One region of the Paenisporosarcina sp. FSL H8-0542 genome, then DNA from elsewhere that is predicted to be linked to it. Evidence: predicted binding sites of a transcription regulator. Region 1 holds the regulator's gene; the other holds the start of a gene.
What was found. The regulator Rex, encoded in region 1, represses fermentation and respiration genes when NADH is low (regulators of the CRP and FNR family bind a similar motif). The targets are predictions, from matches to a motif close to TTGTGAAATATTTCACAA.

Region 1 (7,648 bases):
GCCTGCCTGTCACGCAGGAGATCGCGGGTTCGATTCCCGTCGGGACCGCCATTTATATTAAATTAACAATCCGCAAAGAAAGGAAACTTTCTATGTGGATTTTTTTGTATAATTAAAAAGCCCATCGCTTTACGCTGCTCTTGTTCAAATAAAGTGAAGTATTGCGGAGGATTCGGTACACTAGAGAAAACATCAGTGAGGTATTAAATATATGACTTATATAAAACGAGTCACATCCCTTGAAGAAACGGAACAATTTGGCCAACGATTAGGGTCTCTTGTTCAAGCACAAGATGTGATTACACTAGAAGGCGATCTTGGCGCAGGCAAGACGACTTTTACAAAGAGCTTCGCAAAAGGATTAGGCGTAGAGCGTAATGTGAACAGCCCAACCTTTACGATATTAAAGCAATATGAAGGCCGCTTGCCTTTCAATCATTTGGATGTTTATCGTCTAGCTGATAGTGAAGAAGACTTAGGTTGGGATGAACTGTTTTACGGAGATGCCGTAACGGTGATTGAGTGGGCAAAGTTGATTGAATATGATTTGCCGAAAGAGCGTTTGCAAATCGAAGTTTTCTACGAAGATGAATTTGCTCGACGTTTTGAAATTACGCCTATAGGTGAACGCTATGAGCAATTATGTAAGGAGTTATTTGCATGATATGGTTAGGGATTGATACATCGAATGTGCCATTGACGATAGCGGTAGTCAAAGACAATCAGTTATTGGTTGAATGGACAAGCTCGATAAAAGTAACGCATTCTGTAGGGGCTATGCCTGCTGTAGAAGAAGCATTAAGACAAGCGGATATTAAACCGAATGAACTGGATGCTATTGCCGTAGCAGAAGGCCCAGGATCCTACACAGGAGTTCGCATCGGGGTCACAATAGCAAAAACATTGGCTTGGACGTTGAAAATTCCGGTTGTTGGGGTTTCAAGTCTTCAAACGCTTGCTGGCAACGGTTCACTTTTCAATGGGATCATTTGTCCAATTATGGATGCCAGAAGACAAAATGTGTTTTCAGCCATTTATACGAATGAGTTGGAATCTATTCTGCCAGATGGTCATTATGCGTTGGAAGCAGTGTTGGAAGAGTTGGCGACGACAGAAGAAGATATTTTGTTTGTAGGGAAAGATGTAGCGATTCACTGGGAAGCCATTCAACAAGTTTTAGGTGAACGTGCTATTCGTGCACCATTTCATCAGGACTTGCCAAAAGGTTCTGTGGTAATTGAGCAAGCAATGATGAAACCATTGACTTCAATAGAAGAAACGCATCATTTCGTACCGGATTATAAGCGGATTACAGAAGCTGAAACAAACTGGCGTGCTGAACAGCAAAAGGCTGGTCAAACGAATGAGTGAATCAGTCAGCTATAGAAAAATGACCTTTGACGATATTGACGGGGTCTTGAGAATTGAACATGAAGCCTTCAGTCAACCCTGGACACGCGATGCGTTCGTTCAGGAGATGACAACAAACTTGCATGCGTATTATTTAATCGCTGAAGATGAAGATCAACAAATTGTAGGTTTCTGTGGGATGTGGCTCGTAATGGACGAAAGCCATATCACAAACGTCGCAGTGACCGAGCATGTGAAAGGCCAAGGAATCGGGGAAGGACTTATGCGTGAAGCGATTCGAGTGGCAAAAGAGCATGGTGTAGTGCTGATGACGTTGGAAGTACGTGTTAGTAATACGATCGCTCAAAATCTGTACCGTAAATTAGATTTTCAAAATGGTGGAATCCGAAAAGGTTATTATTCAGATAACCATGAGGATGCACTGGTGATGTGGGTGGAATTCAAATGACGAAAGATCAAATTATATTAGGTATTGAAACAAGCTGTGATGAGACGGCTGCATCAATTGTGCGTAATGGAAGAGAAATCGTATCCAACGTCGTTTCATCTCAAATCGAAAGCCATAAACGCTTCGGGGGAGTAGTCCCAGAAATCGCTTCTCGACACCATGTAGAGCAAGTGACAATCGTGATTGAAGAAGCTTTGAAGCAAGCGAATATGCAGCCAAGTGATTTGGATGCTGTAGCTGTTACCGAAGGACCAGGACTTGTCGGTGCATTGCTAATCGGTATCAATGCCGCAAAAGCATTCGCATTCGCAAATCAATTGCCTCTAGTTGGGGTTCATCATATAGCAGGGCATATTTATGCCAATCAGTTAGTGGAGCCTATGCAATTTCCTTTATTGGCCCTGGTCGTATCAGGCGGGCATACGGAAATAGTATTAATGAAAGAACATGGTTCGTTTGAGCTGATTGGAGAAACGCGTGATGACGCGGCAGGGGAAGCGTATGACAAAGTAGCCAGAGTGTTGAAGCTTCCTTATCCAGGTGGTCCGCATATTGACAGGTTAGCGCATGAAAGCGAAGAAGCTATCGCATTTCCACGTATTTGGTTGGAAGAAGGATCGTATGATTTCAGCTTCAGCGGCTTGAAGTCATCGGTCATCAATTATATGCACAATGCTGAACAGCGTGGTGAAGAGATTAAACCACAAGCAGTTGCTGCAGGTTTCCAAAACAGTGTGGTTGAAGTGCTCACAGCGAAGACAATGCGTGCAGCCAAGCAATTTAACGTTAAGCAAGTAATTGCAGCTGGTGGAGTTTCTGCGAACAAAGGATTGCGAAAATCGCTGGAAGACACTTTTGCAAAAGAAGGAATTCCGTTTACAGTTCCACCTTTGTTTTTATGTACCGATAATGCGGCAATGATTGCTGCTGCTGGCTCCGTTATGTTCGAAAAAGGGATTACAAGTACACTGGCAATGAACGGCAGACCAGGTATGACATTATTCGACTGGAATTAAGAAGAATCGATTCTCTAATAAAAGAGAATCGATTCTTTTTTAGCAAAAATGAATTGTGATGTCAATAGAGAACATCTGTACTTATGCACATTTTGTGGACAACTTGTGTATAAGTGACTGGAATTCAATATATAGTGGTACGATTTACATTGAAGTATGTGTATAAAAACTTTTTCCCCTGTGGATAGTGTGCATAAGTCTGTTGATAGATTGATATATCAACCTTTTGCATGTGAATAAATTTGTGGAAAGAAAAATGTCGAAATTTGTACTTGACCCATATATATGGGTCTTTAATAGTAAGAAAATACCGCATGTTTTGACTTGCGGTAACAGTTAATATGATTCTAACTCTTCTTCTAATTCAACCCATTCTGTCATGAATGTTTCTTGTTCTTCTTTATAAGCATCCAGCTCTGTTTGAAGGGTCATTAATTGCGTATGATCTTGGAAAATGGCTGGGTCACATAATTTTTCTTCCACAGCATTAATTTGTTCCTCAATTGTTTGTAATTGAGTTTCAAGGTCTTCCAAGCGTCTTGTGATTTGTCGTTCCCGTTTCTTTGCCTCTTTATCGATGGTAGAAGTGGATTGCTTCGCCGTTGCAGCTTCTATTGCTTTAGGACCTGCTTGCTCAGCTCGAATTTCTTCTAACTCTTTTTTCTTTTCGACATAGTAATCGTAATCACCTAAATATTCAAAGGCACCATCACTTGATAACTCAATCACTTTCGTGGCAATCCGGTTAATAAAGTAGCGGTCATGTGATACGAATAGGATCGTACCGGGATAGTCGATTAAGGCATTCTCCAGTACTTCTTTGCTATCAAGATCCAAATGGTTAGTTGGCTCATCGAGAATCAAGGTGTTGGCTTTCAACATCATCAGTTTCGCCAAAGCAACACGCGCTTTTTCCCCGCCTGATAATGAAGAAATCGATTTAGTCACATCATCACCACTGAACAGGAATCGTCCTAACACATTCCGGACATCTTTCTCATTCATTAATGGCCATTCGTCCCACAATTCTCTCAGTACGGAGCGAGTTCCCGTCAATTTTGCCTGTTCCTGGTCATAGTAACCGAATTGAACATTGGTCCCGTAATGTATGGATCCAACTATCGGTGGGATATCCTTAACCACCGTTTTCAGTAAAGTGGATTTCCCGACACCGTTCGGTCCGACCAGGGCGATGCGGTCTTCACGGAATACACGGAGATTGACGTCCTGAGAGACAGGTTTCCCAGAATAACCGACTGTTACATCCTGCACTTTCAAGACGTCATTGCCACTTTGACGGTCAATAGAAAATCCGAAATTCGCAGATTTTTCATCCCCGTCCGGCGAATCCATCCAATCCGTTTTCTCCAATACTTTGCGACGCGACTGTGCCATCTTAGTCGTGGAAGCCCGTGCAAGGTTACGTTGAACAAAATCTTCAAGTTTAGCTTTTTCCTCTTGTTGCTTATCAAATGTTTTCATATCACGTTCGTACGTCTTGGCCTTTTCATCCAAGTAAGCACTATAATTACCTACAAAACGTTTCACTTTGTGACGAGAAACTTCATATACAAAGTTCACGACTTGATCAAGGAAGTAACGGTCATGCGAAACGATAAGTATCGCACCAGGATATCCTTGAAGATAACGCTCCAGCCAGCTGAGCGTATCGATGTCCAGATGATTCGTCGGCTCATCAAGAATCAGTAAATCTGGCTTCGTTAATAATAATTTAGCCAATGCCAGTCGAGTTTTTTGACCACCCGATAGCGATTGAATTGGTTTTGTGTATTCTTCAGGGAAGAATTGCATTCCGTGGAGGACGGAGCGGGTATCCGCTTCATACTGATAGCCACCGGAGTCTTTGAATGCCACTTGTTTATTGTCATAGTCAGACATGATACGCGCATAAGACTCAGCGTTTTCATATACTTCGGGATTCGCCATTTGCTGTTCCAGGGAACGCAATTCTCTTTCAGCAGCCCGGTGATGCTCAAAAATGGTCATCATTTCGTCCCAAATAGATAAGTCGGAGTCAATGCCTGCATGCTGTTCCATATAACCGACTTTTGTGCCTTTAGGAATGATGATTTCTCCAGAGTCATACGACATTTCACCTGCAATAATTTTCAGGAGTGTCGACTTTCCGGCACCGTTTCGTCCGACTAAAGCCACACGGTCACGATGGTTGATTTCAAGTTTGACACCGCTTAATATTTCATCGACGACAAACGATTTATATAATTGATTCACTTGTAAGACAATCATGAATTCCACCTCAGTTCTCACTTAGTTTAATGGATGCCAGGAACTCATGCAACGACTGAACTTTACTTCTCTCATCTACTCATGTAAGATGAAAGCGATTTCGCTTGAATGCAGGAGGAACGGCATGAAACAAGAACCGCTTAAAATTCCACAAGCTACAACTAAAAGATTACCTCTCTATTACCGATTCATCCAAAACTTCTCGAACGCAGGGAAGAAAAGGGTATCTTCACAGGAACTGAGTGAAGCGATGAAAATAGATTCAGCAACTATTCGCCGGGACTTTTCACATTTTGGTGCGTTAGGCAAAAAAGGCTACGGCTATGATGTGCCAAATCTGTTGGCATTTTTCCGTCAAACACTCGATCAGGATGAAGAAACGAATGTCGCATTAATAGGTGTAGGTAGTTTAGGGACGGCATTTCTGAAATACAACTTCCATAAAAATCATAACACCCGAATCGTATTGGCATTTGATACAAGTGCAACGGAAGATGGGATGATGCTTAGTGACATCCCGATCTTCGAGCCTAGCAAGCTAGAAGAAAAAATACAGGAATACGGAATCGAACTCGTGATTTTAACCGTACCTTCACGAGCAGCGCAGGAAGTAACGGACCGATTAACGAAAACATCCGTAAAAGGGATTTTGAACTTCACACCGATTCGTCTGACTGTCCCTGATACGATACGTGTTCATACAATTGATTTGTCCGTAGAGCTGCAAACACTGATTTACTTCATTAAACAGGATGAAGAAACGTTCACACATAATTCATAGAAGCAATTAGCAAACTAAGCAAAAATGCGTTAAAATAAATATAGACACGAGGAGGTGCCTATCATGCCTACAGGTCCATTGAGTATTTTATTGATTGTGGTAGTGGCTTTACTTGTATTTGGTCCGAAAAAGCTTCCTGAACTGGGACGAGCATTCGGCAGTTCGCTTCGCGAATTCAAAAATGCAACAAGAGGTCTAGTCGATGACGACGAAGATGACGATCATAAAAAGAAGAAAAAGATAGAAGAAGATAAGTAAGTACGTTAGGGTGTTTTTCTGATGGAAGAAAGAGACATGACTACAGTTGAGCATATTATTGAATTAAGAAAACGACTGATGATAATCGTCGTTTTCTTTGTTATAGCAGTGATCATCAGCTATTTTCTGGCTGGCCCACTGATAGAATTTTTGCAGGTAAGTGAAGAAGCACGCAACATAACATTGAATGCATTTAAAATTACGGATCCATTTAAAATATTAATTTCCGTAATGATGGTTTTGGCAATAGTCATGACATCCCCACTCATTTTATATCAAATTTGGGCATTCATTTCTCCAGGACTCTATCAAAAAGAGCGAACGGCAACTCTTAGCTACATTCCGTTTATCTTTTTGTTATTTATAGCAGGGGTTTCATTTTCCTACTATGTCGTATTCCCATTTGTCATCCATTTCATGGCTGACTTATCAGCTGATCTGAACATTGTGCAGACAATCGGGATCAATGAATACTTCGAATTCCTGTTTCAATTGACCATTCCATTCGGTTTTGTTTTCCAAATGCCGGTTATCTTGCTGTTCCTGACCCGATTAGGGATTTTGACACCGATGATGCTGACCAAGTATCGCAAGTATATTTACCTTGTGCTTGTGGTGGTTGCGGATATTTTAACGCCACCAGATATTATGTCGCACGTTTTGGTTACACTTCCGCTCATCTTGCTGTTTGAATTCAGCATTGTCATAGCCAAAATAGGCTATCGCAAATATATAAAGGCAGAAGCTCTTCAAAAAATCGAAGAAGCGAAACGCCAAAATGAAAGCCTTCCACCTCTATAATGGTGGAAGGCTTTTTGCTTTTAGTGCTTTTATTATTGTGAATTGGATAGTGATTCTAAATACTTTTGATAGCGTTCAATGTTCTCCATATTTAATTGAATCAATACAACAAACCCATTCAACAGCATATGGGAGATGATCGAAGTCAAAATTCGTCTAGTTTTATAGTATAAAAATGCGAATATAAATCCTGACACGGCATAGAGTAAAAGGTGTGTGAAATCAAAATGGATAATCGCAAATACGATGGCACTCACTGCACCTGCAATGAAGAAATTTGTTTTTTGGACAAGGTTACCGAAAATGACCCGTCTGAAAATCAGTTCTTCAAGAATAGGGGCAAACAAGGCAATCGCAAAAATCGCCATTGGCACTGCTTCGGCAATTTGTATTAGTGAAGCGGTATTTTCGGATCCCTGCTCGATGCCAAAGGATTGTTCAATAAGCGATGCAATGGCTTGTCCGAAGAGAACCATAAAGAAACCGGCAATTCCCCAAAGAATCGAAGCGGGGACAGAACTCTTTTTACCCTTTAAGTGATTTAAAAAAGCACCATCTTTACGGATGATTAGTAAAACAATAAGTGTGGCCACTGCCATGCTCAGGAACACCCACCAGCCACTTGCTAATAACTTGGCTTGCTCGATTTCCATGCCTTCCTGACCTTTCAAATAGCTGAAAATGAGGGGAGCAAATAAGGCGCCA
Region 2 (7,648 bases), 680 kb from region 1:
AGTATAGCTTTTCCATAAAGCCTATTCGTAATATACTGCTGCTAGATACATTGACAGCATTTGCAGGAGCGGTCTGGATTTCCGCCATTCTGTATGTTTATGTTGACGAAGTAATTGAGAAAAGCACTGCGTGGTGGGGGTATATAAACGCATTTTATTCAGGTGGCTTTTTGATTGGTGGGTATTTGTTTGCCAAATTAATGAAGATTCCTGCACATCTGATGATAGGAGTTGGTTGTTTTCTTACAAGCCTATTAACAGTGTGGTTTCTGTTTCCATTTTATGCATCGATGGCGCTGGTCATTTCACTGTTCCTTGGCGTCTTTGGTCAATTACAGCTGATTGCCCAATTGACTGCATTGCAAACGCATACAGATACGGATCAACTTGGTCATGTATTTTCAGTTCAATCTGTTTTGGTGACTGATGCATTTGGAATCGCGACTTTTATTTTCGGTTTGATAGCCGAATGGTTTGGAATAAATCACGCATTTTATCTTTCCACAGTTGTAATGGTAGTTTCAGGATTGTTTACAATTAAGCAGAGAAAAACATTCTATTACGCCTAATCATTTAAGCACATGAAGTGTCTATCACTTCATGTGCTTTTTATTTTGAAGTAAATTACTCTAAATTCAGCACATTGAAATGTTTTACAAAACGCGTGTGGGGGAGTGAGGATTTAAAGGGTGTGACTAGATGAATACTGAAGAGTGTTTGAACATCGGATTTTCTAACAAGGAACAACAGTCTTTGATTGAACTATATGATCGCTACTCTCGGCTGTTATGGAAAATATCAATGCTGATGAAGCTATCAGTGAGCAAATTGTACGCGGAGTCTTTTGGGATGCATGGGAAAATCCAGAGAAACTTAATAACGGAAAAAAATTATCAACTTTAATGATTGAATGGTTGTCTATCACAAATCGATACACTCATCATCCAGAAGATTTCCTGACTAAAATGTCGATAAAAACACTTTAAAAAATGTTCCACGTGGCACATTTTGTCGAAAGGCATTGAATCCATTTCTTTTATAGCGGATGATGAATGTATTAGGGGGAGGGAGAGAAATGATGACAAAACGAAATGCATCCTATTACATAGAACATTTAAACATGGAAGCGCACCCAGAAGGGGGACACTATACACGGAGTTTCTACTCGGAAGAAAAAATGGAAACGTCGGATAGCAAAACAAGAAATCTCTACACGACAATTTACTTTTGCTTAAAGAGTGGCGAAGTATCCCACTTACACCGACTTCAATCGGACGAATTATGGTTTTTCCATGACGGAAGTCCACTCACTGTCCACGTGATACACCCGGATGGTGAATATACAGCTCAGAAATTAGGGTTGGACTTTAATAACGGGGAAAAGCCACAGGTACTCGTACCTAAAGGAGCAATATTCGGTTCCTCAGTTGATCTTGAATCCACATTTTCTTTAGTCGGTTGTATGGTGTCGCCTGGTTTTGATTTCGATGATTTCGAGCTCTTTACGCAAAAAGAATTACTAGAATTATATCCTCAACAAGAAGAGGTCATTAACAGAATGGCATATAAAAAAATAGTGGATGGCAATTACACGTGACAATCACATATCGTTTTTATGAAGGGCCTCAAGATTTACATCGGCAAATTGAATTTTGGAATGCTTGTACGAAACTACTTCCTTTTGCATGGAAGCCGACATTGTCCCCGGATCAATTCATGAAACAACAACAATTCGCAATCATGATGTTTTGCTTATAATTGTGAACTTTGTGTAGGGTATCCTTGGGTTTTACCAGGTATATCTTTTTAATTCTTTCGCACGACTATCAAGTAATTCACGACTAAAGAAATTAGGTTTTACGGAGTAAACTGAAGATGTCATGATGATGAAGAAAAGCGATCCTAAAGAATAGGACCGCTTTTTTTCATTATTTTGGGTAAAATTAGCCGGAAAGTGCCTGACTGACTTCTTTTAAGTCCCCAAAGTCTCCGCGTATTAGGTCACCGGTTATATTAAGTGTATGAGTTAATGATAGCATTGCATCGCCTCCTACTACTCTATTACCTTTTTGGTGAATAGTTAAGCGTACTGAATAGTTCTTCCAATTCCACTTTCGTTAAATCACGCCATTCACCGACCGTAAGACCGTCCACATGAATATTCATGATTCGAATACGTTGCAAACCTTTGACTTCGTAACCCAGTGCTGTACACATGCGGCGGATTTGACGGTTCAATCCTTGTGTTAGCGTAATTTTAAACATTTGAGAAGAGAGTTTTTCTACTTTACAAGGTAATGTTTTGGTGTCTAAAATCTCTACGCCTTCAGACATTTGTTTAACAAAATCCTGTGTAACAGGTTTGTCCACTTTAACGATGTATTCTTTTTCATGCTCATTTTCAGCCCGCAATATTTCGTTTACAATATCTCCATCGTTGGTCAATAAAATCAATCCATGTGAATCTTTATCGAGTCGGCCGATATGAAAAATACGTAAAGGATGATTGACGAAATCAACGATATTTCCTTTAATATGTCGTTCCGTTGTGCTAGTAATGCCTACGGGTTTATTAAGAGCGATGTAGACATAGGGCTCTTCATGTTTTACCGGTTTGCCATCGGCACGCACATCGTCTCCAGGCTCTACTTTGCTCCCAAGTTCAGCTTTTTTCCCATTGATCGTAATGCGTCCGTCTTCTATCCATTTATCAGCACCGCGTCTTGAGACAATACCAGCTTCACTTAAAAATTTATTTATGCGCATATCATCACCTGCTTCATTTAGTATGTTAATTATACCCCATAATGAACTCCTATATGAGATGGAAGGGGAATCTCAATCGTGCAGATGGTACTATCCAATAGAAAAGGTTCTATGGTACTCTTTACCCAAGAGAAAACGAAGAAAGGAGTGTTTTGATTGAAAAAAGGGATGGTTGATACGTCCGTTGAACTGAAAGAGTTGCTTTCCATACGACACATTGTGAAAACGTATAATAAAGACTCTTATTTGTTCCAAGAGGGCGACCCCATCAAAGGGATATACTTCATCCGAACCGGAAAAGTTCAAATTGGGAAAGTTACACCTGAAGGTCGAGAATTGACGTTAAGGATTTGTGGACGCAATCAGTTCGTTGGGGAATTTACGCTCTTTGCCGAATCAGCCAAATATATGTTGGATGCCAAGGTCATGGAAGATGTAGAATGCATCAAGATAAGTGTCGACGATCTGGAAGAAGAGCTGACCCATAATGCCAAGCTTGCCGTTTCCTTTATGAAGTGGATGGGTATCAATCACCAAAAAACACAGACGAAATTCCGTGATCTCCTATTGCATGGGAAAAAAGGAGCGCTTTACTCAACGTTGATTCGCATGACGAATAGCTATGGAGTACCTAACGAAAAGGGCATCATGATCGACATGACGCTTACCAATCAAGAACTTGCTAATTTTTGCGGCATGACACGTGAAGTGGTGAATAGACTGCTGAGTGACTTAAAAAAGCAAAACATACTTTCCACGGTGGATGGAAAGATGCTGATACACGACCTTGATTATTTAAAAGAAGAAATCAATTGCGAAAACTGCCCAATTGCTTTTTGTAAAATTGATTAAAGAAGTGATTTACCTCAAAGGTAAATCGCTTTTTTTGTGGGACAAAATGGGCGAAACCGATTAAGACGGGTTTGATGCCGATTAAACTGAGTTCCATTCCGATTAAATTCAATCACCCTCGATTTACTCCATAGCCCTATTCCAATTTTGACAAATTATCGACACTCACTGTAAATAATCCTTCGAGTGTGACTTATATCACAGTCCCTAAACCATGAATGGCCTACGCTGAATATAAGTTATAAAAACGTAAAGAGGTGAATGAGATTGAGTAAAAAAAATCAATCGCCAGAGTTGAACTTAAAAGGAACGCTGATCAGTGTATTTTCAGTCGGCATCATTATTATCGTCATGTGGTTTGTCGTTTATTTCATGTATGTAGCAAGATGAAAAGGAGTAGATTTAAATGCATTTTCATAAATATGAAAAGATTTGGCTTGTATTTGGCCTAGTCTCATTAATCGTGTTTTTAAGTATAGTCGGAGTAAGCGCATTCTCTCACGGCCACACACCATCGGGAGGAATGGATACAATTGATCCTAAAAAAGTAAATGAAACTGCGCCATTTGATCACCCTGGCGTTACTCAGATAGATGACGATACGTACCAGGTTGCAATTGTGGCATTGGCGTTCGGATACAATGCTCCGGAACTTAAGGTACCTGCAGGAAAAGAAATCATTTTTAAATTAACTAGTACAGACGTAGTTCATAGTTTTACGATTGATAATACGAAAGTAAATATGATGGTGGTTCCAGGTCGGATTACAACAAAATCTTATACATTCGATAAACCAGGTAAATATTTAATTCTTTGTAATGAATACTGTGGTGCCGGTCACCACATGATGTCCACAGAAATAGAGGTGTATTAAGATGATTGCTGCACAAGATCGTAAGTTGGCTTTATGGAATATCGGAGTTGCATACATCGCATTTCTGATTGGAACATTATGCGGATTATTACAAGTTTTCATACGAAACGATGCTCTCCAATTACCTAGTTGGTTGGATTATTATCAAATATTAACGGCACATGGCGTATTGCTTGCACTTATATTTACTACTTATTTCATTTTCGGTTTCTTTATTACTGGTATGAGTAAAAGCCTTGGAAGCTTCGGTCCAAAAGTTCGACGCGTTTCCTGGATTGGTTTTGCAGTCACAACAATCGGCACTATTTTAGCAACAGCTATGATTATTTCTGGGGAAGCTTCAGTTCTATATACGTTCTATGCTCCGTTGAAAGCAAGTGGTTGGTATTATGTAGGATTGGCATTGTTTGTAGTAGGTACATGGATTAATAGTTTTGCATTGGTAGGACATTATCTCGTCTGGAGAAAAAAACATAAAGGACAATTAAGTCCACTATTTGCTTTCATGACCATTACGACAATCATCCTGTGGATCATCGCTTGTCTAGGTGTGGTAGCCACAGTTCTATTTCAATACATCCCTTGGGCGTTTGGCTGGGTAGATACGATTAACGTGGAACTAAGTCGCTCTTTGTTCTGGTATTTCGGTCATCCGCTTGTGTATTTCTGGTTGTTGCCAGCTTATATGGCGTGGTATGTAATAGTTCCGAAACTAATTGGAACGAAAGTTTTCAGTGATTCATTGGCTCGTTTGTCATTTGTATTATTCATTCTTTTCTCTATTCCAGTAGGGTTCCATCACCAATTAACGGAACCAGGGATTTCGAACTTCTGGAAGTTCCTTCAAGTCGTGTTGACATTCATGGTTATTATTCCATCTTTAATGACGGCGTTTTCTATGTTTGCGACATTCGAGATTTCAGGACGTAAAAAAGGAGGGAAAGGATTATTCGGCTGGTTCACGAAACTTCCTTGGAAAGACGTTCGCTTTACATCAATTTTTATAGCAATGGCTTTCTTTATTCCTGGTGGAGCGGGCGGAATCATCAACGCAAGTTTCCAATTAAACGAAGTCGTCCACAACACATTATGGATCGTCGGACATTTCCACATTACTGTTGGGACACCTGTAGCGATGACTTTTATGGGGCTGACATTTTGGTTAATTCCATACTTAACAGGACGTAAATTCTCAAAGTCTATGCAAAAGCTAGGATTCATTCAAATTATTACATGGACTATCGGTATGCTCTTAATGTCCACTTCGCAACATATTTTAGGTCTTCTGGGAGCACCGAGACGCACTGCATATTCCAATTACAATAATCATCCTTCCGCAATGGAATGGTTTGATGGGATAATTACGAATCATGTAACGATGGCAATTGGAGGTAGCATTTTATTCCTATCTGCCATGATCATGATTTATATCGTCGTGATGTCGATGTTTTTATCACCAAAAGCTGTACGTGAAGAAGACTTTGTCGAGTTTCCAATGGCGGAAAGTGACAAAGAAAACACACCGAAATTTTTGGAAAACTGGTGGATTTGGATTGGCATCGCATTCGCATTAATCATTATCGCCTATGCTATACCGCTAACTGGCATGATTCACCATGCACCTCCTGGTTCAGAAGGATTCAAAACATGGTAGGAGTTGAATGAAATGGTCTTAATGCTGATATGTTTCTTTGTTGTAATTACTTTAGTGGTCGGAATGTTAGTGGAAGTTAATGAAATAGAAGAATAAGGTTAAAATGAGGTTTGTAGCGAAAGAGTTCGCCGCAAACCTTTTTTTAATTTGTCGGACAATGATATGTAACTTTGTCCTATTGATGACTAACAAAAAGTATTTTTAGAAAAGAGCAAGTTAAAAATGAACTGGATATTATAAACATTGAATCGTGAAATCTATTACTAGTTTCATGTTTTTACGATTGACTCTGTCTACTTTTACTGTTGATTTTTTAATCATGTTTCGAAGCTAGAGTAGCTATGCAGAAACAGAAACAGGGCTCCTTATGATTAAAAAAGTGTAGCTTCTTGCGTTAATAAACAATAAAAAAAGCTCCCGGGATGGAAGCTTTTTTTGAAAGTCTAGAATTTTTTCTCATTATCCAATTTGTGTAATAACAAGATGAGCTGATACAGGCTCTGATCCTCCAGCGGTAGGAGTAATTGTCAGTGCAGTGGATGCACTTTGAGGATTTCGTACGGTGATGATTGAATTAGTGACATTTGTTTGCACTAATGCCATCCCTACTATCTGAGTAGTGCCGGTTGCACGACCGACTACAGTATAAGGTAATTCAGTGGATCCCGATCCCGAATCAAGAGTTAAAACTAGTTGCCCAGCTTCTGTTATGCTCACTTGAAATAAAACTTGATAAGTTCCAATAGCTGACAAATTAAATGAATCACCGCTGATACGAGTAATCCTTGATCCAGCTAAGGTAGGTCCATTTTGAGGGAAATCAACATCTTCACCTGCACCAACTGTTGTAGCATTATCACCAGGCATCAAAGCATAAAAATCTGCAAAGTCTAGTATGCCTCCTGTTCCAGCAGGCCCAGTAGCCCCAGTAGGTCCGGCCGGTCCAGTAGGCCCAGTAGGCCCAGTAGGTCCAGTAGCACCGGTAGCACCAGTAGGTCCAGTAGGTCCAGTAGCGCCGTCAGCGCCGGCAGGTCCAGCAGGTCCAGTAGCTCCAGTAGCCCCATTAGCACCGTCAGCACCGGCAGGTCCAGTAGGTCCGATCGGCCCAGTAGCTCCGTCAGCACCGGCAGGTCCAGTAGGTCCGATCGGTCCAGTGGCTCCGTCAGCACCAGCAGGTCCAGTAGGTCCGATCGGTCCAATGGCTCCGTCAGCACCGGCAGGTCCAGTAGGTCCAGTGGCTCCGTCAGCGCCAGCAGGTCCAGTAGGTCCGATCGGCCCAGTGGCTCCGTCAGCACCGGCAGGTCCAGTAGGTCCGATCGGTCCAGTGGCTCCGTCAGCACCAGCAGGTCCAGTAGGTCCGATCGGTCCAGTGGCTCCGTCAGCACCAGCAGGTCCAGTAGGTCCGATCGGTCCAGTAGCGCCGTCAGCGCCGGCAGGTCCAGCAGGTCCAGTAGCTCCATTAGCTCCATTAGCCCCGTCAGCGCCTGAAGGTCCAATCGGTC

Region 2: a site for Rex is predicted at 3,805-3,822, ahead of MHH33_RS17525 (cytochrome C oxidase subunit II). Genes of this name have one in related genera too.

Annotation. Positions count from the first base shown of each region.
Region 1 is NZ_CP152050.1:549,386-557,033, forward strand. Features, by position in the region: tRNA gene MHH33_RS02965 (tRNA-Asp) at 1-51, shown strand, start outside; gene tsaE (tRNA (adenosine(37)-N6)-threonylcarbamoyltransferase complex ATPase subunit type 1 TsaE) at 212-664, shown strand; gene tsaB (tRNA (adenosine(37)-N6)-threonylcarbamoyltransferase complex dimerization subunit type 1 TsaB) at 661-1,371, shown strand; gene rimI (ribosomal protein S18-alanine N-acetyltransferase) at 1,364-1,819, shown strand; gene tsaD (tRNA (adenosine(37)-N6)-threonylcarbamoyltransferase complex transferase subunit TsaD) at 1,816-2,835, shown strand; gene MHH33_RS02990 (ABC-F family ATP-binding cassette domain-containing protein) at 3,172-5,103, opposite strand; gene MHH33_RS02995 (redox-sensing transcriptional repressor Rex) at 5,228-5,884, shown strand; gene tatA (twin-arginine translocase TatA/TatE family subunit) at 5,948-6,142, shown strand; gene tatC (twin-arginine translocase subunit TatC) at 6,164-6,943, shown strand; gene MHH33_RS03010 (type II CAAX endopeptidase family protein) at 6,976-7,648, opposite strand, start outside.
Region 2 is NZ_CP152050.1:3,500,284-3,507,931, reverse strand. Features, by position in the region: gene MHH33_RS17550 (MFS transporter) at 1-569, shown strand, start outside; gene MHH33_RS17545 (hypothetical protein) at 789-986, shown strand; gene MHH33_RS17540 (cupin domain-containing protein) at 1,076-1,597, shown strand; gene rluF (23S rRNA pseudouridine(2604) synthase RluF) at 2,062-2,766, opposite strand; gene MHH33_RS17530 (Crp/Fnr family transcriptional regulator) at 2,923-3,618, shown strand; gene MHH33_RS17525 (cytochrome C oxidase subunit II) at 3,886-4,008, shown strand; gene MHH33_RS17520 (cytochrome c oxidase subunit II) at 4,025-4,492, shown strand; gene MHH33_RS17515 (b(o/a)3-type cytochrome-c oxidase subunit 1) at 4,494-6,146, shown strand; gene MHH33_RS17510 (collagen-like protein) at 6,606-7,648, opposite strand, start outside.